Regions from separate parts of the Pseudomonas sp. LBUM1653 genome, predicted to be linked through region 2. Evidence: predicted binding sites of a transcription regulator. Region 2 holds the regulator's gene; each other region holds the start of a gene.
The links. The regulator FliA, encoded in region 2, starts transcription of late flagellar genes. The targets are predictions, from matches to a motif close to CTAAAGTTTNNNNNNNNNNNGCCGNTAA.
Positions count from the first base shown of each region.

Region 1 (6,027 bases), 440 kb from region 2:
TTGGGTCGCTGCCTGGACAAACGCCTGCAACACTTCCTGGGACGCCATGAACTATCGCCTTGATCGATGGTTATTGGTTATGAAGTATCGGTCTGAAGTTGGATCATGGCAATCATCGTCACTCAAGGAGTCAGGCCATGAGCGCCAATAAATCCATTACCGAACGTATTTTCCAGGCCATCGGTTTCGAACTGCTGGCCATCCTGATCTGTACGCCGTTGCTGGCCTGGATCATGGACAAACCGATGTTGGAAATGGGCGCTGTCACGGTTGTCATTGCCGTATTGGCCCTGGCCTGGAACGTGGTCTTCAACGGCCTGTTCGACCGCGTGCTCAAGTGTTTCGCCATTGCGCACAACGCCTGGGTCCGCGTGGTGCACGCGCTGTTGTTCGAAGGCGGACTGGTCGCCCTCGGCGTACCTTTGATTGCGTGGTGGCTGAATGTCAGTCTGTGGCAAGCGTTCCTGCTGGATATCGGCGTGCTGCTGTTTTTCCTGCCGTACACCTACGTTTATCACTGGGGGTATGACGTGGTGCGCGAGCGGTTGGTCATTCGCGCCACGTCCAACGCTTAACCCCGTAGGAGCCAGGCTTGCCGGCGAACCGGACGCTGCGGTGTATCTGCCGCACCGCATTACCGTTCTTCGCGGGCAAGCCTCGCTCCTACAAAGCGACGGCGGCGGCACATCCAGCATTGCGGTGTCAGACAGTCCGTCATCGCGGGCAAGCCTTGCGGTGTTTCAGAACAGTTGGGTGAACAGCCAGTACAAACTGCCCGACAACACAATCGCCGCCGGCAAGGTCAGCACCCAGGCCATCAGCAGGTTGCGGATGGTCTTCATCTGCAAGCCGCCACCATTGGCAACCATGGTCCCGGCCACCCCTGAAGACAGCACGTGGGTGGTCGAGACCGGCAAGCCAAACATGTCGGCGGCACCGATGGTCAGCATGGCCACGGTTTCCGCCGAGGCGCCTTGCGCGTAAGTCAGGTGGGTCTTGCCGATTTTCTCGCCCACGGTCACCACGATGCGCTTCCAGCCGACCATGGTGCCCAGGCCCAGCGCTATCGCTACGGCGATCTTCACCCACAACGGGATGAAGCGCGTGGCGTTGTCGATCTGTTGCTTGAACAGCTGCAGTTTGCTGGAGGTGTCGGCGTCGAAGTTACCGACCTTGTTCTTGTCCATCAGGCGAATGGTTTCGCTGGTCAGGTACATGTCGTTGCGCACGTTGCCCATGGCCTCGGCCGGGACTTTGGACAGCGAACCATAACCCTTCACTTCGTTGCCGATGTTGCCGGCCAGTGCCGCGAGGGCGGGAATCAGTTGCGGCGTGACTTCCTTGCTGCGTACGTAATCGGACAGGATCGGTCGCGGATCGGCCGGTGCCGGCAACGGCGCACTCTTGACCAGCGCTTGTTGGGTCACTTCGGCCACCGCGGCAAACTGCAACGCCTGATCCGCGGGCATGGTGCGGTTCAGTGCATAGGCCATCGGCAAGGTCCCGACCAGAATCAGCATGATCAGCCCCATGCCTTTCTGGCCGTCATTGGAGCCGTGGGCGAAGGACACGCCGGTGCAGGTCAGGATCAACATGCCGCGAATCCACCACGGCGGCGGGGTGTTGCCCTTGGGCTCCTTGTACAGCGCGCGATTCTTGACGAAGGCACGCAGGGCCAACAGCAGCAGCGCAGCGCAGCCGAAACCGACCAGTGGTGAGAGCAGCAAGGCGTAGCCGACCTTGGTCGCCTGCGCCCAGTCCACGCCGCTGGTGCCGTCACGCCCATGCATCAGGGCATTGGCCACGCCGACACCGATGATCGAGCCGATCAGGGTGTGCGACGACGATGCCGGCAAGCCCAGCCACCAGGTGCCAAGGTTCCACAGGATCGCGGCGATCAGCAGGGCGAAGATCATGGCGAATCCGGCGGAGGAGCCGACTTGCAGAATCAGCTCTACAGGCAACAAGGCAATGATGCCGAACGCCACCGCGCCACTGGACAGCAGTACCCCGAGGAAGTTGAAGAACCCGGACCAGACCACCGCGAAATTCGGTGGCAGCGAGTGCGTATAGATCACCGTGGCGACGGCGTTGGCGGTGTCGTGGAAACCGTTGACGAACTCGAAGCCCAAGGCAATCAGCAAGGCCACGCCCAGCAGCAGGAATGGCGTCCAGGTGGTCACCACCGTGCCGAGTTCGTTCATGTCGTGCATCAGGCTGTAGGCGGTGAACAGCAGCCCGATACTCAGCACTGCAAAAAACATAACCAGGGTGAGCACACCGGGTTTTTTATCGAATTGCGGTTTGGCGCTACTGGCGGGCGCCGGGGCGGCGGTAAAGGAGGGGGTAGCCATGCCGGACATTCCTGAGGAGGGAAGGAGTGTCGCCCATGATCGTTGCAAAATGTTACAGGGAGACTGCCCTGGATCAGGGTTTGGTTTTTTCGCGGCTAACACCGATCGAAAGATCGCTGGCGCCTACAAATCCTGGCGCTTGCGAAACGCCCAGCGCCCTGCAATCACGGTAAACGTCGCGACCAGCGCCACCAGAATCCAGAACCCTTCCGGGTCCTGTGAGAGCGGCACCCCGCCGACGTTCATGCCGAAGAACCCGGCAATGATGTTGATTGGCAAGGCCAGCACCGTCACCACCGTCAGGGTGAACAGGGTTCGGTTACTCTGTTCGTTGAGGTTGGCGGCGATTTCCTCCTGCAGCAGCTTGATCCGTTCACCCAGTGCCGTTAGGTCGTTGATGATCAACGCAAACTCCTCGGTGGACTTGCGCAGCTCCTTGACGTCTTCCTTCTGCAACCAGGGTGGCGGGCGATTGAGCAGGCGCAGCAACGACCCAGGCTCCAGTGCCAGCAGGCGTTGCAGCCGCACCAGCACCCGGCGATTGGCCCCCAGTTCAGCGCGGTTGGTCGACAGGCGCGAGGACAGCAGTTCATCTTCGATCTGATCCACGCTCAGGCTGGTCTTGCGCACGATCTGGGTCAGTACTTCGCCCTGGTCGCGCAGCAGATGCACGAGCAACTCCAGCGGCGAGCGGAAGCATTCACCGGCCTTTACCGACGAACGCAACTTGTCCACCGAATGCAGCGGTTGCAGGCGTGCGCTGATGATCAGTCGACTGCGGGCGCAGACCCACAGCGTCGAGACATCGGAGGAGGTCATGCTGCTGAGGTTGAACACCACGTCGTTGACCACCGCCAGCAACGCCGAATCGACATGTTCGATGCGCGTCGACCGAGAGCCTTCATGCAGGGCTTCAAAAAACTCGTCGGGCAGTTCCAGATGGCTCTTCATCCAGCGCTCGCACGCGGCATGGGCGAGGTTCAGGTGCAGCCAGAGAAATTGCTCGGCGTCTTGCGGTTGTTGCAGGTACTGCAATGCCCTGGCCGAATCGATCTCCTGGCCGCGCTCACCGGGGCGAAAGCTGAAACCGTAAAGCAGGCCGAACAGATCCGGATCGCGATGGCTGTGATCGATGCTGTGGTTCATGAGGGCTCGCATGGGGGGCGCCTGTCGCGTGTTTTACAGGTTCACGTGAGCCGCATCATTGCAAGGCTGGATGACGGTTTTGTGACAATCAGTTGCTGCAAAAAATTGTGCTGCCGGTGGTCGGATTTATCTCAAGAACCGCTCTGGCACGCCGATCACGCTTGGGTTAAGTTGCGCGCCCTCGGCCCTCAGCCAGGGTCGCGGACAGGGATGTCTGGACCTATTTCACGCCATTACCCGGGCGTGCCTCATTCCTGCCATGAGTACCCTTCGATGCTTTTGCAAAAGTCCTTGAGAGCGCAAGTTCTCGCCCTGCTCAGCGGTAGCCTGTTCGCGATGCTGTTGATCGCCCTGGCCTGCTTTCACTTTCTGTCCAGCGGAGTCCAGAACTACGCCAATCTGATCGAAGGCCCGCTGCACACTTCGCAATTGATCGATGAAGCCAACCTGCAGTTCAAAGTGCAGGTGCAGGAGTGGAAAAACGTCTTGCTGCGTGGCAAGCAACCGGCGGACCTGGACAAGTACTGGAAGCAGTTCGAAGACCGTCAAGGTGATGTGCAGCGCATTCTCGGTGAGCTTGCCGGACAGAAAGGGATCGAGCCGCTGCTCAAGACGCGCATCGAACGCCTGCGGGACGAACATCGCCTGCTGGGCGCGGCGTATCAGAAAGGCCGCGATGCCTTCGTGGCCGCCGGTGCCGACCCAACGGTTGGCGACAGTGCGGTCAAGGGTGTGGACCGTGCGACCAGCGATCAGATGAGCGAACTGGTCAGCGCGTTGCGCAAGCAGGGCGCCGAGCAAGCCACGTTGATCAGCGCCGCGGCCGACCGCACGGTGTGGCTGGGGATCATTGTGATGCTGGCCTCAGGGCTATTGATCGGCCTGTTGAGCCTGTGGCTGGTCAACCGCTATCTGGTCGAGCCGATCCGTCAGTTGATCGAGTACGTGGCGCAACTCAGTCATGGCCGTTTTGCCGAGCATGTGGACAGCAGCCGCCAGGACGAACTGGGGAAGCTGGCGATGGCGGCCAACACGCTGCGCGATTTCCTCGCCGAAACCTTCAGTCGTTTGCAGCGCAGTGCTTCGGACCTGGACAGCGCCAGCGGTGAACTGAACTCGATCGCCACCTTGATGGCCGGTGGCACCCACGAACAGTTCAACCGCACCGATCAGGTCGCCACGGCCATGAACGAAATGTCCGCCACTGCACAGGAGGTCGCTCGTCACGCGGTGGATGCCGCGCGCGCGGCTGACGACGCCGACCAGTCGGCCCAGCAGGGCGAAAAAGTCATGCAGGGCACCATTCACACCATCACCCGGATGCGCGGTGAAATCGCCAACACCGCCACGGTCATTCGGCAGCTGGAAACCGACAGCGGGCGCATCGGCAAAGTGCTGGAAGTGATTCGCGGCATCGCCGAGCAAACCAACCTGCTGGCCCTCAACGCGGCCATCGAGGCGGCCCGTGCCGGTGAAGCCGGGCGTGGTTTTGCGGTGGTGGCTGACGAAGTGCGCAGCCTGGCCCAGCGTACGGCGGCATCGATCATCGAGATCAACCAGATTATTGAAACCGTGCAAACGGGTGCGGTACACGCTGCCCAGGCGATCGAAAACGGTCAGGCGCGCAGCGACGAAAGCGTCGAGCAAGTGACCCAGGCCGGCGCCATGCTGGAGCGTATTACCTTGGCCGTGGAAGCCATCCGCGACATGAACCGCCAGATTGCGACCGCCGCCGAAGAGCAGACGTCAGTGGCCGAAGACATCTCGCGCAACCTCACCGAGATAACCAGCATCGCGAGCACCAATCTGGACAACGTGCAGCGCACCGAAACCGCAAGCAACAACCTGCACGGGTTGTCGGGGCAGTTGAACGAGGTGACGGCGCGGTTAAGTGCGTGATGGGTGTTGCGGGCGTCTGATCTGCACCTGGTAGATGCAAAAAAGCCGCACGATGGAAACATCGTGCGGCTTTTTGCTGTGTGCATCAGTCGTCTTTTTTGTTCTTCAGGACTTCGCCGGTGGCGGCATTCAGGTCCACGTCCCATTCAACATTTTTGGCGTCGCGCAACTCGACTTCGTACTCGTAGCCGTTGAAGTGGTTGTCCAGGTCACTGTCGGTAATCGTGGCGCCCGGGTGCAGCTTCAGCACGATCTGATTCAGTTCTTCCAGCGGTTTGATCTTGCCATCCTTAACCAACTGAGGGATCTGGTCGACGGGAACATCAGCTTGGGCCAGGCCAGCGGTGAGGGTCAGGGCGGCAGCGGTGAACAGAGCAGTCAGGGTTTTCATGGGGTTCTTTCCTTGGGTGAACTGTTTAAGTGGGATCAGATTAACTGTGGCAACTTAATTCACGCTTAAATTCCCTTGAGTCGAATGATCAATACCCGTTATTGCGCAGCACCTGCGCCACAGTCACCGCCGCCGGGCGTTTGTAGAATTTCAGCAATTCACTGGCGCGGTTGGTGAAAATCCCGTCGACGCCAGCCTCCATGACCTTCTGGTAATCCACCGCCTCATCGATGGTGT
Region 1 is NZ_CP166803.1:1,384,657-1,390,683, forward strand. It holds gene ACA054_RS06220 (LysR family transcriptional regulator) at 1-48, opposite strand, end outside; gene ACA054_RS06225 (multidrug/biocide efflux PACE transporter) at 138-575, shown strand; gene ACA054_RS06230 (inorganic phosphate transporter) at 741-2,354, opposite strand; gene ACA054_RS06235 (transporter) at 2,478-3,500, opposite strand; gene ACA054_RS06240 (methyl-accepting chemotaxis protein) at 3,774-5,399, shown strand; gene ACA054_RS06245 (PepSY domain-containing protein) at 5,485-5,790, opposite strand; gene ACA054_RS06250 (glycerophosphodiester phosphodiesterase) at 5,879-6,027, opposite strand, start outside.
Region 1: the regulator FliA is predicted to act here: its motif matches at 3,631-3,658, upstream of ACA054_RS06240 (methyl-accepting chemotaxis protein).

Region 2 (6,027 bases):
CATGTTCATGATTTCGTCGAGCCGCGCGGTATCGACCCGCACGGTGGTCTCGGCTTCGCTGGCCGGCTTTTCCGCTGGCGGCGCGGCCGGGGCACGGGCCGCAGCCGGTACCGCGGCGGCAACGGGTGCCGGCGCTTCGGCTTTCGGTTCGGGCGCCTTGGCCACGGGCTTGGGTGCGACAACCTTGGCGGTCGATGCCGCCACCGAGGCGCTCGAGCCGCTCGCCGCTGTCGCGGTGCCGACTTCGCTGAACTTGCCTTTGCCGTGCAATTCGTCGAGCAGTGCCTCGAATTCATGATCGCTGATCAGATCACTGCCGGCCGCCGCTGCGGTGGGCGCTGCCGGAACAGGCACCGCTGCGATGGCCGACTCCAGCGCCTCCACCGCAAAGTTGCCTTTGCCGTGCAGCTGGTCGAGCAAGGCTTCAAATTCTTCGTCGGTGATGTCGGAGCTATCGCCTGCCTCTTTAGGCGCTGGCGGCGCGACTGGCGCCGGGGCCACCGCGTCGACGGCGAATTTGCCTTTGCCGTGCAGTTGATCGAGCAACGACTCGAACTCGGCATCGGTGATTTCGTCGCTGCCAGCCGTATCGCTGGCAGGTGCCGGAGCAGCCGGCGCCTCGGCCTGGGCCTTGACGGCGTTCAGCGAGTCCAGCAGTTGTTCAAATTCGTTATCGGTAATATCGCCTGAATCGGCTTCAACCACAGCCGCTTCAACCACTGCGGCAACAGGCACAGTAGCCACCTCGTCAGCCGATTGCGGCTCGGCCAGACGGGCCAGTGCCGCCAGCAGCTCAGGTGTTGCAGCCGTGATCGGACTACGTTCGCGCACTTCGCTGAACATGCTGTTCACCGCATCCAGCGCTTCGAGGACCACGTCCATCAATTCCGAGTCGACGCGACGTTCGCCCTTGCGCAGGATGTCGAACACGTTCTCGGCGATGTGGCAGCACTCCACCAGCTCGTTGAGCTGGAGGAAGCCGGCGCCCCCTTTTACAGTGTGAAAACCGCGAAAAATTGCATTGAGCAAGTCCGCGTCATCCGGACGGCTTTCCAGCTCGACCAGTTGCTCGGACAGTTGCTCTAGAATCTCGCCGGCCTCAACCAGGAAATCCTGAAGGATCTCTTCATCGGCGCCGAAGCTCATTAAGGGGGGTGCTCCTACAGGTCTAAAAACCCAAAAAACCTAAAATTCCAAATTTCTAGAAACCCAGGCTGGATAGCAAATCGTCCACATCGTCCTGACCGGACATAACGTCTTCTCTTTTATCGGCATGAATCTGCGGACCTTCACCCTTGGAGAGATGTTTTTGTGGATCTTTTTCTGCAAGCATCGCCTCACGGTCATGTTCGATGCCCGCAAAGCGGTCCACCTGACTGGCCATCAGCACGAGCTTGAGCAGGTTGCTTTCTACTTCGGTGACCAGTTGGGTCACGCGCTTGATCACCTGGCCGGTAAGGTCCTGGTAATCCTGGGCGAGCAGAATGTCGTTAAGGTTGCTCGACACGGCGCGGTTGTCTGCGCTGCTGCGCGTAAGGAAACCGTCGACGCGCCGGGCCAGTTCACGAAACTCTTCAGCCCCGACTTCGCGCCGCATGAACCGTCCCCAGTCGGTACTCAAGCCCTGGGCTTCGTCAGCCAGGCTGTTGACCAGCGGCGTGGCGTTTTCCACCAGGTCCATGGTGCGGTTGGCGGCGGCTTCAGTCAGCTTGACCACATACCCCAGGCGTTCGGTGGCGTCGGTGATCTGTGACACTTCCTCGGCTTGCGGCATGTGCGGGTCAATCTGGAAATTGACGATCGCGCTATGCAACTCGCGGGTGAGCTTGCCCACTTCCTGGTACAGGCCACGGTCACGGGTCTGGTTGAGCTCATGGATCAATTGCACAGCATCGCCGAACCTGCCCTTTTCAAGGCTCGCGACCAATTCGACGGCGTGTTTTTTCAGGGTCGATTCAAAATCGCCCTGGGATGATTCGTTATGCCCCATAGCTCCCCCGTGGCGCAGTTCAACCGATGCGTTCGAAAATCTTCTCGATTTTTTCTTTCAACGCCTGGGCCGTGAAGGGTTTGACCACATAGCCGTTTACGCCGGCCTGGGCTGCTTCGATGATCTGCTCGCGCTTGGCTTCGGCAGTCACCATCAGCACTGGCAGGTGCTTGAGCTTTTCATCGGCGCGCACGTGGCGCAGCAGATCGATACCGGTCATGCCAGGCATGTTCCAGTCCGTCACCAGAAAGTCGATGCTCCCGCTGTTGAGTACCGGAATGGCGGTAGTGCCATCGTCGGCCTCGACCGTGTTGGTGAACCCAAGGTCACGCAACAGGTTTTTGATGATCCGCCGCATCGTTGAGAAGTCATCAACGATGAGGATTTTCATGTTCTTGTCCAATTCGACCTCCAAGCAGACTAAAACGCGCCCAGCACCTGGACGCGCCATTTCAATCAATCTGGCAAAACACTCGATGACTGTCTGGAGTACAACGGATCGAGACCGGTGCGGTTCATCACCCCACCAGCCGCGTCGCAGTGCCCCCACACTGCCTTCAGCGCGCTCGCCACTCTCCCAGACGCCCCCGCAAACGGGCCGCGCACTGGCTGTGTAACTGGCTGACCCGGGATTCGCTGACCCCCAGGACCTCGCCGATTTCCTTGAGATTCAACTCTTCGTCGTAGTACAGCGCCAACACCAAACGCTCACGCTCCGGCAAATTGGCAATCGCGTCCGCCAGCGCGGCCTGGAAGCGTTCATCTTCCAGATCGCGTGACGGTTCCAGATGAGCACTGGCGCCATCCTCGTGCAGCCCTTCGTGTTCGCCGTCCTGCAACAGGTCGTCGAAACTGAATAGCCGGCTGCCCAGGGTGTCGTTCAAAATCCCGTAGTAATCGTCAAGACTCAATTGGAGTTCGGCCGCAACTTCGTGATCTTTAGCGTCACGGCCGGTTTTCGCTTCAATCGAGCGAATGGCGTCGCTGACCATCCGCGTATTGCGGTGGACCGAACGAGGCGCCCAGTCGCCCTTGCGCACTTCATCGAGCATGGCGCCGCGGATGCGGATGCCCGCGTAGGTTTCGAAACTCGCGCCTTTGCTGGCGTCGTATTTGGTCGATACTTCCAGCAGGCCGATCATCCCGGCCTGGATCAGGTCTTCGACCTGGACACTGGCCGGCAGACGCGCCAGCAAGTGATAGGCAATGCGTTTAACCAGCGGCGCGTAACGCTCGATCAGCTCGTACTGCGCGTCACGCGCCGATGCCTTGTAGAGGTTGTAACCGCTGGCTGTCATAGCACCGGTCCTGCCGTTTGTTGCACGAGGCGCTCGACGAAAAATTCCAGGTGCCCACGCGGGTTGGCGGGCAGCGGCCAGGTATCGACCTTCTGCGCGATCGCCTTGAACGCCAGCGAGCACTTGGAGCGCGGGAAGGCCTCGTAGACGGCGCGCTGCTTCTGCACGGCCTTGCGCACGCTTTCGTCGTAAGGCACCGCACCGACATATTGTAAGGCGACGTCGAGGAAGCGGTCGGTGACCTTGGTCAACTTGGCGAACAGGTTGCGCCCTTCCTGCGGGCTCTGCGCCATGTTGGCCAGCACGCGGAAACGGTTCATGCCGTAATCGCGGTTGAGCAATTTGATCAACGCATAGGCGTCAGTGATCGAAGTCGGCTCGTCGCAGACCACCAGCAACACCTCCTGGGCCGCGCGCACGAAACTGACCACCGACTCACCAATGCCCGCAGCGGTGTCGATCACCAGCACGTCGAGATTGTCGCCGATGTCGCTGAAGGCCTGGATCAGGCCGGCGTGCTGGGCCGGGCTCAAATGAACCATGCTCTGGGTGCCGGACGCCGCCGGAACAATGCGGATGCCACCGGGGCCCTGCAACAGTACGTCGCGCAGCTCACAGCGGCCTTCGATCACGTCGGCCAGGGTACGTTTGGGTGTCAGCCCCAACAGAACGTCGACGTTCGCCAGGCCCAGGTCAGCGTCCAGCAGCATGACGCGCCGGCCAAGCTCAGCCAAAGCCAGGGACAAGTTCACTGACACGTTAGTTTTGCCGACGCCACCTTTGCCGCCGGTCACCGCGATCACCTGTACAGGATGCATGCTGCCCATGTTATTTCTTTACCTTGTTCTGCATAGACGGGGCCACATAACTGGCTGCGCGTTCACAACCGGAACAATGCATGGCAGGCCATCGATGTAGGGTACAAAAACTATTCATTGTTACCTCAGCCAACCTGCTTGGTCGGACTGTGGTAGATATCAGCGAACATGTCAGCCATGGCCTCTTCGCTGGGTTCTTCCTGCATTTGCACGCTGACGGCCCGACTGACCAGTTGATGACGACGCGGCAGATGCAGATCATCTGGAATCCGCGGGCCATCGGTCAGGTACGCCACCGGCAACTCATGGCTGATGGCCAGACTCAACACCTCACCCAGGCTTGCCGTTTCATCCAGTTTAGTCAGGATGCAGCCAGCGAGCCCACAACGCTTGTAACTGTGATAAGCGGCGGTTAGAACCTGTTTCTGGCTGGTGGTTGCCAGGACCAGATAATTCTTTGACCTGATGCCTCGAGCGGCCAGGCTTTCGAGCTGCATGCGCAGGGCCGGGTCGCTGGCTTGCAGGCCGGCGGTATCGATCAGCACCACGCGCTTGCGCAACAAGGGATCCAGCGCCTGGACCAGCGAGTGGCCCGGATCGACGTGGGTCACCGGCACATTGAGGATCCGCCCGAGGGTCTTGAGTTGCTCCTGGGCACCGATGCGAAAGCTGTCCATGCTCACCAGGGCAATGTTCTGCGCGCCGTACTTGAGCACGTAGCGGGCCGCCAGCTTGGCCAGGGTGGTGGTCTTGCCCATGCCGGCCGGGCCGACCATGGCAATCACGCCGCCCTCTTCCAGCGGTTCCATTTCCGGTGTGACGATCATCCGCGCCAGGTGCGCCAGCAACATGCGCCAGGCCTGACGGGGCTCTTCAATTTCGCTGACCAGCGCCAGCAAATCCCGCGACAACGGGCCGGACACGCCAATGCGTTGCAGGCGACGCCACAGGTTCGCCTGGTCCGGACGGCTGCCCTGCAGCTGGTTCCAGGCAAGGGAACCGAGTTGTACTTCCATGAGTTCGCGCAGGCTGTTGAGTTCCGAACGCATCGAGTCGAAGACCCGCGTATCCAGAGCGGCCGCCGGGGCAGGCGCCGGCGCGGGACGGCGCGGCTCGGCCAGGGTCGGTTCGATCAGCGGTTCGGCAGCCGTCAGTGGCAGGCCGGCAAACAGCTGTTGATTGGTATTTTTGTCGCTGTCGCTCTCGCCTCGCAGGCTCAATTCGGCCTGGGCAGTGACGATCCGTGACTGAGTCTTGCGCAGCTCGTCCTCGAGCTCCATGTTCGGGACGCGCGGGGCCAGCGCCGACAGTTGGTAATCCAGGGCAGCCGTCAGCTCGACACCACCGGCGATGCGGCGGTTGCCAATGATCGCGGCATCGGCACCCAGCTCCTCACGAACCAGCTTCATGGCCTGACGCATATCGGCGGCGAAAAAACGCTTAACTTGCATAAACCACTACCTCAGCCGTTGGGCCCTACTGTCGCAACGATGGTCACTTGCTTGTTGTCAGGAATCTCCTGATAAGCCAACACATGCAAACCCGGGACTGCGAGCCGGCCAAATCGCGAGAGCATCGCGCGAATCGGACCGGCTACCAGCAGAATCACCGGTTGACCTTGCATCTCCTGCCGCTGCGCCGCATCGATCAACGAGCGCTGCAGCTTCTCAGCCATGCTTGGCTCCAGCAGAACGCCCTCCTCCGAGCCTTGTCCTGCCTTCTGCAGACTATTGAGCAATATCTGTTCCAACCTTGGTTCCAGCGTGATCACTGGCAGCTCGGAGTCAGTGCCTACAATGCTTTGCACGATTGCGCGGGATACGCCAACGCGCACTGCTGCCACCAGCGCGGCGGTATCTTGACTCTTGTTGGCATTGTTCGCGATGGCTTCGGCAATGCTGCGAATGTCGCGTACCGGCAC
Region 2 is NZ_CP166803.1:1,823,798-1,829,824, reverse strand. It holds gene ACA054_RS08400 (chemotaxis protein CheA) at 1-1,146, opposite strand, end outside; gene ACA054_RS08395 (protein phosphatase CheZ) at 1,202-1,990, opposite strand; gene ACA054_RS08390 (chemotaxis response regulator CheY) at 2,010-2,381, opposite strand; gene fliA (RNA polymerase sigma factor FliA) at 2,548-3,288, opposite strand; gene fleN (flagellar synthesis regulator FleN) at 3,285-4,115, opposite strand; gene flhF (flagellar biosynthesis GTPase FlhF) at 4,232-5,557, opposite strand; gene flhA (flagellar biosynthesis protein FlhA) at 5,569-6,027, opposite strand, start outside.

Region 3 (6,027 bases), 1.3 Mb from region 2:
GCGTGCAGTAGAGTCGATCGGCCATCCACAACTGGCCGGCACGGGCGTTTTCCAGCAACGGCAGCACACCGACACGCTCACTGGCATAAGCATCTTCACAGGGCTGGAGGTCGACGACCTGGTCCAGATCAGGGTCGTAAACCACGACCGAAAAACCAGGCCGCGCGGCACCTCGTTCACGGCGCAAAGCATCCAGACGTTTTTCACTGGCAGGCAGGTGGTTACCGTCAACGACCCGCAGTTGCCAGCCGGGCAAAATGGCAGAACAGCCCAACTCCTCAATCGTCGGCGTCAGGCGCTGCGCACTGCCGCTCACCAAGGCGCGCAGCAGCGCGGGCTCTGTGCGGCTGACCTTGTCGTAAAGCGCCGCCAAGCTGACGGGCAGATCATCCATCTGCCGTGCGGCGGCATGCAGCGAAGGGCGCAACCCCAGTGAAACAAGGGACATCAGCTCAACGATGGTCGAAAACAAAAGCTCGCGCGGGTACTGCCGTTGACGGTGTTCTTCGAACACCTGATCGACCCACTCAGCTGGAATGGCCTGCTCCAACACCAATTTGGCCATGACACTGGCCGGTGTTTTTTTCTCGAACCGCGCTAAAACCTCTGCCCACATCGTCTCGTCTTCCTGACCGGAGTTTTTGGAGGATTTTAACAAAGACCTTGAAAGGGGTGGCCCTTACGGCGACTCACTTTTCCAAACGCCGGAATGCCGGCCCAGCGAAAAGTAAGCAAAAGGCTCTGCCCCACCACTCGGTGCCTCGCTGTGGCTCGGCATGCCCTCACTCCGGCATTACTCCGTGGGTCGCCGCGATGGGCCATCCATGGCCCAGCGCGGCTAAACCGGCGTCCTGCCGGTTTCCCCACTGCGCAATGCCTGCGTTCGGCCAGCGTGGTTTAACAGGGCGCCCAAATCTAAAGCCAAAGCGAGGCGGCCTGACAGCCGGCCTGATTTCAAGTGAACACGCATCCCTGTCGTTGATCGTTCCCACGCTCTGCGTGGGAATGCATCCTGTGACGCTCCGCGTCACCGTTGCGCACGGCTCACGTCATGCGTCGCATGCGGAACGCGGAGCGTCTCTGGCGGCGTTCCCACGCAGAGCGTGGGAACGATCAGATCAAGCGCACGCATCCACAGCCAGGTCGGCTATCAGGCCGCCTCGCTTTTGCTGTTGCCTTGGTTTTTGATTTTCTTGCCCCCTCGAGAGGCCGAGTGGAGGTTCTGCGCAGTGGGTAAACCGGCATGGATGCCGGTTTAGCCGCGCTGGGCCATGGATGGCCCATCGCGGCGGGCCCACGGAGCAGGACCGGAGCGAGGGTACCCCGAGCCTCAGCGAGGGGCCGAACGCCAGGGGCAAGAGCCCTTGGTTACTTGGGGCTCTTCCAAGTGACTCGCCGTAAGGGCGAAACCCTAAGTGGCCGTTACCGCAGGAATGGATATGTACTCCGTCAACAAAATCCAGGTCAGCTGTCAGGCCGCCTTCGCGAGCAGGCTCGCTCCCACAGTAGATCGGGTACATCCGCGAGCGATTTGTCGGCCATGAGGCCGCCATCGCCAGCAAGCCGGCTCCTACTGAAATGAAGTGGCCTCCAAACCAGTGAAAGCCACAGAAAAAAACCGACATCACTGTCGGCTTTTTCATAGGTTACTGCTTCGGCGATTCACCCGGTTTCGGTGCCGGGTCATCAAACAGGTTCAACCGCTCACGCAGTTCGTGAGCCGGCATCGGCTCCTTGTCCGCTGGCAACGCGTTCGGGTCGTCCCGTGCAACCGGAGCGGCTCCCGGAGCGGCCGAACCTTGCGGTGCATCGGGCGTAGGCTCCGCACCTTGCGAACCTTCGATAGCACGCTGGGCTTTCTTGGTCAGCACGATAATGTCGATACGACGGTTAACCGGGTTGAACGGATGCTCGCGATCGAACAGGGCCGACGAGGCATAACCGACCACGCGCGCCACTTGCGAGTCGGGATAACTGCCTGCCACCAGCGCACGGCGCGCGGCGTTGGCACGGTTGGCCGAAAGCTCCCAGTTACCGAACTCACCGGTGCCGGTGTACGGCTTGGCATCGGTATGGCCGCTGATGCTGATCTTGTTCGGCACTGCCTTGATGGTATCGGCCATGGCCAGCAGGATGTCTTCGAAATACGGTTTCAGGCGGGCTGAGCCTGAGTCGAACATCGGCCGGTTCTCGGCGTCCACGATCTGGATACGCAAACCGTCCGGGGTGATCTCGAACAGGATCTGGTCTTTGAATTTCTGCAGTTGCGGGTTCTCTTCGACCTTGTTCTGCAGCTCTTGCAGCAGCAGTTCCAGGCGCTCCTTCTCCACCATCTCGGCCATGCCTTCGACCTGTTCGACGTCGACCGTCACCTTGTCCGGCTGCGGCTGGGTCTTCATCTCGGGGTTGAGGGTGTTTTCCGGCGCCATGGTCGGCGTGCCGCCCAGATCGATGATGTACGGCGTGCCACTTTCGGAAAAGCCGATCGGGTCCTTGAAGTAACCGGCGATGGCGATCTTCTGTTCCGGGGTGGCGGTGGACAACAGCCACAACACCAGGAAGAACGCCATCATCGCTGTGGCAAAGTCGGCGAAGGCGATTTTCCAGGCGCCCCCGTGATGCCCGCCGGCAATGCGCTTGACGCGCTTGATAATAATCGGCTGGTTGTTTTCCATGGCTTAACGACCACGAACCGCTTGTTCCAGCTCAGCGAAGCTAGGACGGTGCGCCGGGTACAGAACCTTGCGCCCGAACTCCACGGCCAGCGACGGCGGCATGCCGGAAGCAGAAGCCACCAGCGAGGCCTTGATGGCTTCGTAGACGTTCAGTTCTTCCTTGGCATCGTGGGCCAGGGAATGCGCCAGTGGGCCGAAGAAACCGTAGGCAGCGAGAATACCGAAGAAGGTACCGACCAGTGCCGCACCGACGTGCAGGCCGATGGACTTCTGGTCGCCCTCACCCAGCGAGGCCATGGTCACCACGATACCCAGAACCGCCGCGACGATACCGAAACCGGGCATGGCGTCGGCGATACCGTTCACCGCGTGGGACGGGTGCTCCAGGTCTTCCTTGAGGCTGTAGAGCTCCATGTCGAACAGGCCCTCAAGCTCATGGGGCGCCATGTTGCCGGAGGACATGATGCGCAGGTAATCACAGATGAACGCGGTCATGCGCTCATCCTTGAGGACCGTCGGGTACTTGGCGAAGATCGGGCTCGCAGCGGCATCTTCGATATCCGCTTCGATGGCCATCATGCCTTCGCGGCGGCTCTTGTTGAGAATCTCGTAGATCAGGCCCAGCACTTCAAGATAGAAGGCATGGCTGAAACGCGAACCGAACATGCTCAGGGACTTCTTGAGCACGTGCATGGTCATGTAACCGGGGTTGGCCTGCAGGAATGCACCGAGGGCCGCACCACCGATGATCATGACCTCGAAAGGCTGGATCAGGGCGGCAATCTTGCCATGGGAGAGCACGTATCCGCCGAGCACGCTCGCGAATACGACGATGATGCCGATTATTTTAGCCATAGGTAGGAGAGCACTTACTGAGTCGGGTTCAAGGTCATATTCGGAAGTTAAAAAATCTCTTCTTCTACTTATCGGCAAAACTGCGCCAGACTATAGCCAGTTCAGGCGAAAAGCTAATTTGACCCCCTCCGGGCATAGGTATTGTTGACGATGATCGCCTCCAGACATGGCTAGACAAACAAACGCCACGACGCCAACACCGACCACGCTCGAAGGCTGGGTCAAACTTCTCGACGGCGTGCGCCTGCCGGTTCCGCAGGCCAGTCACGACCGTGTCTGCCGGGCCATGCGCGACAGTCGCAGCTCTGTGCGCAAGATCGCCGACTTGATGCAGGACAGTCCGGCCCTGGCCTTGAGCGTGATTCGCGAGGCCAACCGGTACAGTCATGGCGGCATGACCGAGCCGGCGGAAAACCTTGAGGTCGCCATCAATCGCCTCGGCTTGAAGCGCACCGAGGAGCTGCTCGCGCGACTGCCCGCCATGCCCCAGGGCGAGATTCCGAAAGCCCTGCGCCAGTTGCAGTTGATCAGCCAACACGCCAGCCAACAGGCCAACGGTTTTTTTGCCAGCCGCCTGGCGCGCCTGTGGCAGGACATCCACTGGGGCAGCCTGCTGTTTCTGTCGCCGCTGTGGCCGCTGGCCCTGACGCATCCGCACCTGCTCGAAGACTGGGAGCTGCGGGTCATTCATAAAGGCGAATCGGCGCGCACCGTCGAAAAGCAACTGTTTGGCGCTCGCCTGCTGGAAATCGGCCTGGCCCTGGTGGACCTCTGGCACCTGCCGATCTGGGTGCAACAGGGCTATCGACTGCTGCTCACCGAGCAACGGGAACTGGTGAAAGTCCTGCGCATCGCCCGTGACAGCGAGCATCCGCTACGCCAGCAGAACCGCCTGGATGATGATCCGACCCTGCGCCGCTGGCTCAATCAACCGGCCAACACGGTGCTGTTGGCCAACGGCCTGGCGCTCTCGGCGCACCAGGCCTGGAACAGTCCGCACAGTGAGCGCTGGCAGTACCTGACCAGCCTCTACCTGCAAATCCCAATGGACGAAGTGCAACAACAATTGCACCAGCAGGCCGCCAACAGCGCGCGTTATCACGCCATGCCCGACCTCTGGCATCCCGCTGTCGCGCTGATCTGGCCATGGGGCATCAACCCTGTGCATGCCGGTTTACAGCCAGCCCCGGCACCCACCGCCGAAGACCTGGCGAAGTGGCGCAAACAATGCGCCGAGTTGTTGGTCGAGCCGAGTCGCTTCACCAATGCCATCCACCTGACCACCTCTGCCCGCGACGCGCTGGTTGCCTGTGGCATGCGCAGGGTGATGATCCTGATGGCCGACCGCATCCACGCCAATCTGCGTGTGCACCAGACGGCCGGCCTGCCTGACGAAGTGGCCGGCCTGAACTTTGCCGTCAGTCAAAGTGCCGTACTGCAACGCCTGCTCGCGCAACAGGCCCAGGTCCGCCTCACGCCTCTGAACAACGCGCAATTTTCCGCCTTGCTGCCCAACAACCTGCGCAGCCAGTTCAGCGGCGAACACCTGTTGCTGCGTTCGCTGCTCAACAATGGGCGGGTGATCATGATCGTCGTGGCAGACCAGGGTGGCGGGCCGTTCTCGGACATCACCGTGCAAGCCTTCGGCAAAACCGCGCAATGCATCGAAAAAGCGTTGCACAGCTTTAGCCAGCGCGGCCAATAAGGCTGCGCTACAATCCTCCCTTTTGTGCCCTGGAGACCTCACATGTCTGACTTCTCTGGCTTGCCGCTGGTGATCGAGCCGAGCGACTTGCTCCCTCGCCTCGACGCCCGCCAACTGATACTGGTGGACCTGACCAGCAACGCCCGCTACACCGAAGGGCATATTCCCGGCGCGCGGTTTGTCGATCCGAAACGCACACAACTCGGCCAGGCGCCCGCGCCGGGGCTGATGCCGCCGCAAGCGGCACTCGAAGCATTGTTCGGTGAGCTGGGGCACAACCCCGATGCCGTCTATGTCGTCTATGACGACGAAGGCGGCGGTTGGGCCGGGAGGTTTATCTGGCTTCTGGATGTCATTGGCCACAGTAAATACCACTATCTCGATGGCGGCCTGACGGCCTGGCTGGCAGAAGGCATGCCTATGTCAATCCAGGTCCCCGCTCCAGCAGGTGGCCCGGTTGCGTTGACCCTGCACGACGAACCCACCGCCACCCGCGAGTACCTGCAAAGCCGTCTCGGCGCTGCCGACCTGGCGATCTGGGATGCACGCGGGCCGCTGGAGTATTCCGGCGAGAAAGTCCTGGCGGCCAAGGGCGGCCACATCCCTGGCGCGGTCAATTTCGAATGGACCGCCGGCATGGATAAGTCACGCCAACTGCGCATCCGCACCGACATGCCGCAGATCCTCGAACAACTCGGGATCAGCAAAGACAAAGAAGTGATTACCCACTGCCAGACTCACCATCGGTCTGGCTTCACCTATCTGGTGGCCAAGGCTCTCGGTTATCCGCGG
Region 3 is NZ_CP166803.1:543,801-549,827, reverse strand. It holds gene ACA054_RS02475 (IS4 family transposase) at 1-565, opposite strand, end outside; gene motB (flagellar motor protein MotB) at 1,647-2,675, opposite strand; gene motA (flagellar motor stator protein MotA) at 2,679-3,530, opposite strand; gene ACA054_RS02460 (HDOD domain-containing protein) at 3,697-5,235, shown strand; gene ACA054_RS02455 (rhodanese-like domain-containing protein) at 5,278-6,027, shown strand, end outside.
Region 3: the regulator FliA is predicted to act here: its motif matches at 3,599-3,626, upstream of motA (flagellar motor stator protein MotA).

Region 4 (6,027 bases), 3.2 Mb from region 2:
GAACTCGTCGATGGACATCGACAGCGAATACGGTTCCTGGCCCGACGAACACGCCGCCGACCAGATCCGCAGACGCTGGCCGGGACTGGCCTTGATCGCTTCGGGCAGCACCTTGTTCTTCAACACTTCAAACGGATAGGTATCACGAAACCATAGGGTTTCGTTGGTCGTCATCGCATCCACGACCATCTCGCGCAACCCGCTGCGCGGCTGGCTCTGAATGCGCTGGACCAGCTCACCCAGGGACTTGATGCCTTGCTGCTCCATCAGTTTGTTGAGACGGCTGGAGACCAGATACTGCTTGTTTTCACCGAGCAAAATGCCACAGGCTTTTTCCAGGAACACCCGGAACTGTTCGAAATCCAAATTACCCGTAGACAATGCTGCCGCCTCTAAAATCGTGTTGACTGCCGGGGGCCGAACGCCCCTAGCTGATGTCTGCTGCTTTGATCCGGTCGACTACCCGGGATGCCAGGTCATCAGGACGGAATTTGGCCAGGAAGTCATCGGCACCGACCTTCCTCACCATCGCCTGATTGAACACACCCGACAACGAAGTATGCAGGATGATATGAAGCTTTTGCATGCGAGGGTCGTTGCGGATCTCGGCCGTGAGGGTGTATCCGTCCATTTCCGGCATCTCGATGTCGGAAATCATCATCAGGAACTCCTCCTCCGGCTTCTTGCCCTCGTCGACCAGTTTGCGCAGGTAATCCAGCGCTTGCCGACCGTCGTTCAACGCCACCACTTCAACACCGACCGTTTGCAGGCAACGGGTGACCTGCTTGCGCGCCACCGACGAGTCATCGACCGTCAACACGCGCAAGGAGAGCGCCTTGTGCTGGGTCTCGACATCCACCACGCCGGCGGAAATCGCTTCCGGGGTCGGTGCCACTTCCGCCAGCACCTTCTCGACGTCGATGATTTCCACTAACTGGTTGTCGACCCGAGTCACCGCCGTCAGGTAATGATCACGCCCCGTGCCCTTGGGTGGTGGATGAATCTCCTCCCAGTTCATGTTGACGATGCGTTCCACCGAGCGCACCAGGAAGCCCTGGGTCTTGGTGTTGTACTCCGTGATGATCACGAAGGGGTTGTTCTTGTCCTTCAAGCCACCGGAACCGGTCGCCATCGCCAGATCAAGGATCGGAATGGTCGCCCCCCGGATATTCGCCACACCACACACGACAGGACTGGACTTGGGCATCAACGTCAGTTTGGGGCATTGCAGCACCTCCCGCACCTTGAACACGTTGATCCCATACAGCTGCTGGCCGTCGAGACGGAACAACAGCAACTCAAGGCGATTCTGCCCCACCAGTTGCGTGCGCTGGTTTACCGAATCCATTACACCAGCCATGCCTGACTCCTACGCCAACGCTAAGTGTTGTTGCGACGCGCCTTCATCACTAAACGGCACGGCGCTTGCTTTTTAACTGTTATGAACACAGAACCGACATTATTCCGACGCCTGACCACTCCGTGCCGCCACTGGCTCGGGGTGTTGTCGGCTGTTTGCCTGTTCAACGCTGGCAGCCCTGCCCTTGCTGACGCGGTTACCTTGCCTGACATGCTTATCGGCGTCACCCAGGGCTTTCTTGAATTCACCGTAGAGGACTATTTGGCGACCAGTCAAACCCAAGGTCGCTACGAAATCCAGGTGAACCCGCTCGATCCGCGCTTGCGCATGCCGATGTGCGACAAGGAATTGACAGCCACCTTGGAGAGTCCGGCCAAGCCGTTGGGTCGCGTAACGGTCAAGGTTCGCTGCGAGGGAACATCCCCCTGGACAGTCTTCGTACCCGCTCAAGTACGCCTGTTTCGCGAGGTCGTCACCACCACCCGGCCACTGCGTCGCGCCGGTATTGTCGAACCGCAGGACGTCATGCTTCGTGAGCGCGATATCAGCCTGCTCAACCAGGGTTATCTGACGGCCGTGGACCAGGCCATCGGGCAACGACTTACCCGACCAATGGTCAATGATCAGGTCATCAGCCTGGTGCACATCGAACAGGCGCAAGTCATAAGCAAGGGCGACCAGGTGGTGATTACCGCCCGCAGTGGTACGCTCAGCGTGCGAATGCCCGGCGAGGCATTGGCCAGTGGTGGCCTGAGCGAACAGATTCGAGTCAAGAACCTCAATTCCAAACGGGTCATCAAGGCGCAGGTCATCGCGCCGGGCCAGGTGGAAGTGTCCATGTAGAGCTTGTTGCGGGTGAAGATGTGGCGCCGACCTCGGCGGTTCCCTAAACTGTGTGCCAGGCACGGCAAGCGCTGGCGCGCGCAAGCTCATTTGATAAATGAGCCTAAAGTTTTTCAGGGAATGGCCGAAAACATGGCAAGCGTCCAAATTCCCAGAGGTTTTTTACCATGGTCATCGATTTCAGCCGTTTGAACAGCTCCCCGTCACCCACGGGCAGTACACGTACCAGCGCCGCCAGGGAAACTGCCGAAACCGGCAAGCCTGCCGAGCCCACCCCCTCGGCCGAACAGGCCAGTACCGTCAAAAGCGGGGAATCGGTACATCTGAGCAATGAGGCGCAACAGTTGCAGAAGATCACCGATACGCTGCGCGATCAGCCTGCCGTCGACAAATCCCGCGTGGCCGAGTTGAAAGCAGCCATCGCCGATGGCAGCTATAAAGTCGACAGCAACCGTGTAGCCAGCAAATTGCTCAACTTCGAAGCCCAGCGCTAGGCCTCGGCCCGCGCCAGGCTTTTGGACGCTTAAACCCCAAGGCCAGCCATGCACGACACTAATTTACTGCAACTGATCACCGACGACCTTGCTCCAGCGCAACGCTTGCTGGAGTTACTGCGCACCGAATCCCTCGCTTTGCATGGCCGCGACATGCAGTTGCTGGAAGAGATTCTGGCGCAGAAGCAGGCAATGATCATCGAGCTCGAACAGCATGGCCGCAAACGCAGTGAGATTCTCGCCAGCCTCAACCTGCCAGCCAACCGCAGCGGTCTGGAGCAACTGGCCAGCCAATCGAGCGTTGGCGAAGCGCTGCTGGCGCAAAGTGATGTACTGACCGACCTTCTGGCTCAATGCCACGCCGCCAACGCGAACAATGGACAGTCGATCCTTGTACAGCAGGCCGCCACGGCCACCCAGCTGAGAATCCTTAACGGCGGCGAACAGCCCGCGCTCTATGACGCCAGCGGATCATTCTCCAGGCTTGTGAAACCACGCCCGCTCAGTCAGGCTTGAGCCTGTCGATAAGCACGCTCTATCAAGACGCGAAACATGCTGGCAAAATGCCGCCTGCCGTAGTCAACATTTGTCTGGAGATTGATTAACCGTGTCCAATGCCTTAAACGCGGAAGATGCGCCGCAGCCACCCAAGGTGCTCAGCACGCCCCTGGAAATCTCCGGCAATTTGCGCCAGCTGCTAGACAGCCATGACCCGCTGATTATCACGTTCCACGAGCGCAGCCAGCGCTTCCAGAGCTATCTGGTGGACCTTGATCGTGAACGCAACATGATTGCCCTGGACGAAATGATTCCCCGCGATGGCGAACGTTTCCTGCTGGCCGGCGAACCCTTCAAAGTCGAAGGTTTCCATGAAGGCGTGCGCATCGCATGGGAAAGCAATGGTCCGCTGACCATCGACGAATCCAACGGCAGCCGTTGCTACCGTGGCATCCTGCCCGATGAAGTCGTCTACCACCAGCGCCGCAATGCGTTCCGTGCCGCATTGAAACTGGCCCAACTGGTCAACGTCAATCTGGACGGTGAAAAACTCAAGGCATCGATCAGTGGCAAGCTACTGGACATTTCCGCCACTGGCTGCAAGTTGCGCTTCGAAGGCGACATCACCGGCAGCCTGCAACTGGGGCAGGTTTACGACCGTTTCAGCGCCGATCTGCCCTTCGGCAAAATGACGGCACCGGTTGAACTACGCTACCTGCACTTCGAAGAAAAGATCTCAACCACCTTCGCCGGCGTTCGCTTCCACAACATGAGCGGGCTGGTGCAGCGTCAGGTCGAGCGGTTCGTCTACCAGTTGCAACGCGAAGCGCGGCGCTTCGACAAAGACGACTTCTGAGACAACGTCTCAAGCAAAAAACGGGCAGTCCCTTGCGGTGACTGCCCGTTTTTTTTGCCTGAATGTCAGGGCCTGGCTTCGGTAAAACTCTGCTCCCTGCCTGAATCCGGTTCTTGCGGTGGATGATCGGTTTCCGGTTCCGGTTCCGGTTCCGGACTCGGCTCAGAAGGAATCGGATTCTGCATCTGATCCTGCACCACTTGCTCATCCACCCGCGGGTCAAGGGCCGCCACCAGTGGCGAACTCGACATGCTGTCCGGCATGGCGACGTGGTGCAGTGGCGCGTCGTCCACCTGATGCAGATTGGTCACCGCTTTCGGACGAATTCGCCACACCAGCACCAACGCAAAGAAACTGAAGAACGCGTAGAGCATCTGGCTGCCGAACAACTTCATCAGCACACCCGCCACCAGTGGCCCGATGCTGGCGCCCACGCCGTAGGTCACCAGCAACATCGCCGTCAGCGATACCCGTCGATCTCCTTCGACATGGTCATTGGAGAAAGCCACTGCCAACGGATACAGGCAGAACTGGACCAACGAGCAGAGGAATCCGGCGGCAAACAGGACTTCCAGCGGCACCCGTTCCATGATCGCCAGCGGCAACGCAGCCAACGCCAGGCTGAACGCGAAACACCGAATCAACAGCGCCCGGTCATAGCGATCGGACAACCATCCCAACGGCCACTGCACCAGCAACCCGGCAAAAATGCAGCTACCCATGAACAGGCCGACCTGCTCCGTGGACAACCCTTGCTGAGAGGCGTACAGCGGCGCCAGACCGTAGAACGAGCCGACAATCAGCCCTGCCCCCAGGACGGTACTCAATGACTGCGGCACGCGCTTGATAAAGAACCGAGGCTCCATCGGCGCTGGATGCAAGGGCGCCGGGTGAATCCGCCGGGTCAGGGCCACCGGCACCAGGCAAAGCGCGAAACAGAGGGCCACCAGCATCAGCAGTTCCAGCCCCAGACCCGGGTGCATGACCAGAATCAACTGACCCAGCACCAGCCCCAGGTAGGAGGCGATCATGTATCCACTGAACACCAGCCCGCGCTGCTTGGCATCGGCCTGCTCATTCAGCCAGCTCTCAATGACCATGTACTGGCACATCATGCCCAGACCGACGATCACCCGCAGGAACAACCAGGCAGGCAACCAGTTCACCAGGCCATGGCCCAGCACCGCCGCGCCGACGATCCCGGCACAGGCCGAGTAGGCTCGGATATGCCCGACCCTGGCAATCAACCGATGGCCGATCTTGCCACCCAGCACCAGGCCGAAATAGTTGGCGGCCATCAACGCACCGACCCACAGGCTGTCGACATGATCGGCAGCCAGGCGCAACGCCAGGTAAGTACTCAACAGGCCTGAGCCGATCAGCATCATCAGCGAAGCGAAATAAAGCGCTCGAAAGGATTTCCAGATTTGGCGCAACGAGCGGCTCCTCGCAGTGGGTGACGGGCTATTCAAACGATAGCCCGGTGTCGACATTTCGTCAGGCCTGGGCGGCTAGGACACGCCGCTCCCAGGGAGTAATTTCATCATAGAAACTGGTCAGCTCCATGGTCTTCGAAGCGATGTAGCCTTCGATGAACTCCTTGCCGAACAGTTCAATGGCCAACTGACTACGTTTCAGACGTTCCAGCGCTGCATGCAAGGTACAGGGTAATGAAAGTTTATCCGGCACTTGGAACTCACCCTGGATCGGCTCGTCGGGTTCCAGTTGGTGTTCGATGCCGTGCAACCCGGCCGCCAGACTCGCTGCAATCGCCAGATACGGATTGGCGTCAGCCCCCGGCAAGCGGTTCTCGACCCGACGAGCGACTGGCGAACTGGCGGGAATGCGCAAACCGGCCGACCGGTTGTCATGGGACCAGCAGGCGTTGTTCGGTGATGCAAAAGGATGGCACAAGCGCTGATACGAATTCACGTTAGGCGCAAACAACGCGGTGAAATCCGCCATGCCGGCTTGCT
Region 4 is NZ_CP166803.1:5,683,525-5,689,551, forward strand. It holds gene cheR (protein-glutamate O-methyltransferase CheR) at 1-381, opposite strand, end outside; gene ACA054_RS25620 (chemotaxis protein CheV) at 428-1,360, opposite strand; gene flgA (flagellar basal body P-ring formation chaperone FlgA) at 1,442-2,203, shown strand; gene flgM (flagellar biosynthesis anti-sigma factor FlgM) at 2,371-2,697, shown strand; gene ACA054_RS25635 (flagella synthesis protein FlgN) at 2,746-3,213, shown strand; gene ACA054_RS25640 (flagellar brake protein) at 3,305-4,051, shown strand; gene ACA054_RS25645 (MFS transporter) at 4,117-5,487, opposite strand; gene ACA054_RS25650 (glutamine synthetase family protein) at 5,549-6,027, opposite strand, start outside.
Region 4: the regulator FliA is predicted to act here: its motif matches at 2,307-2,334, upstream of flgM (flagellar biosynthesis anti-sigma factor FlgM).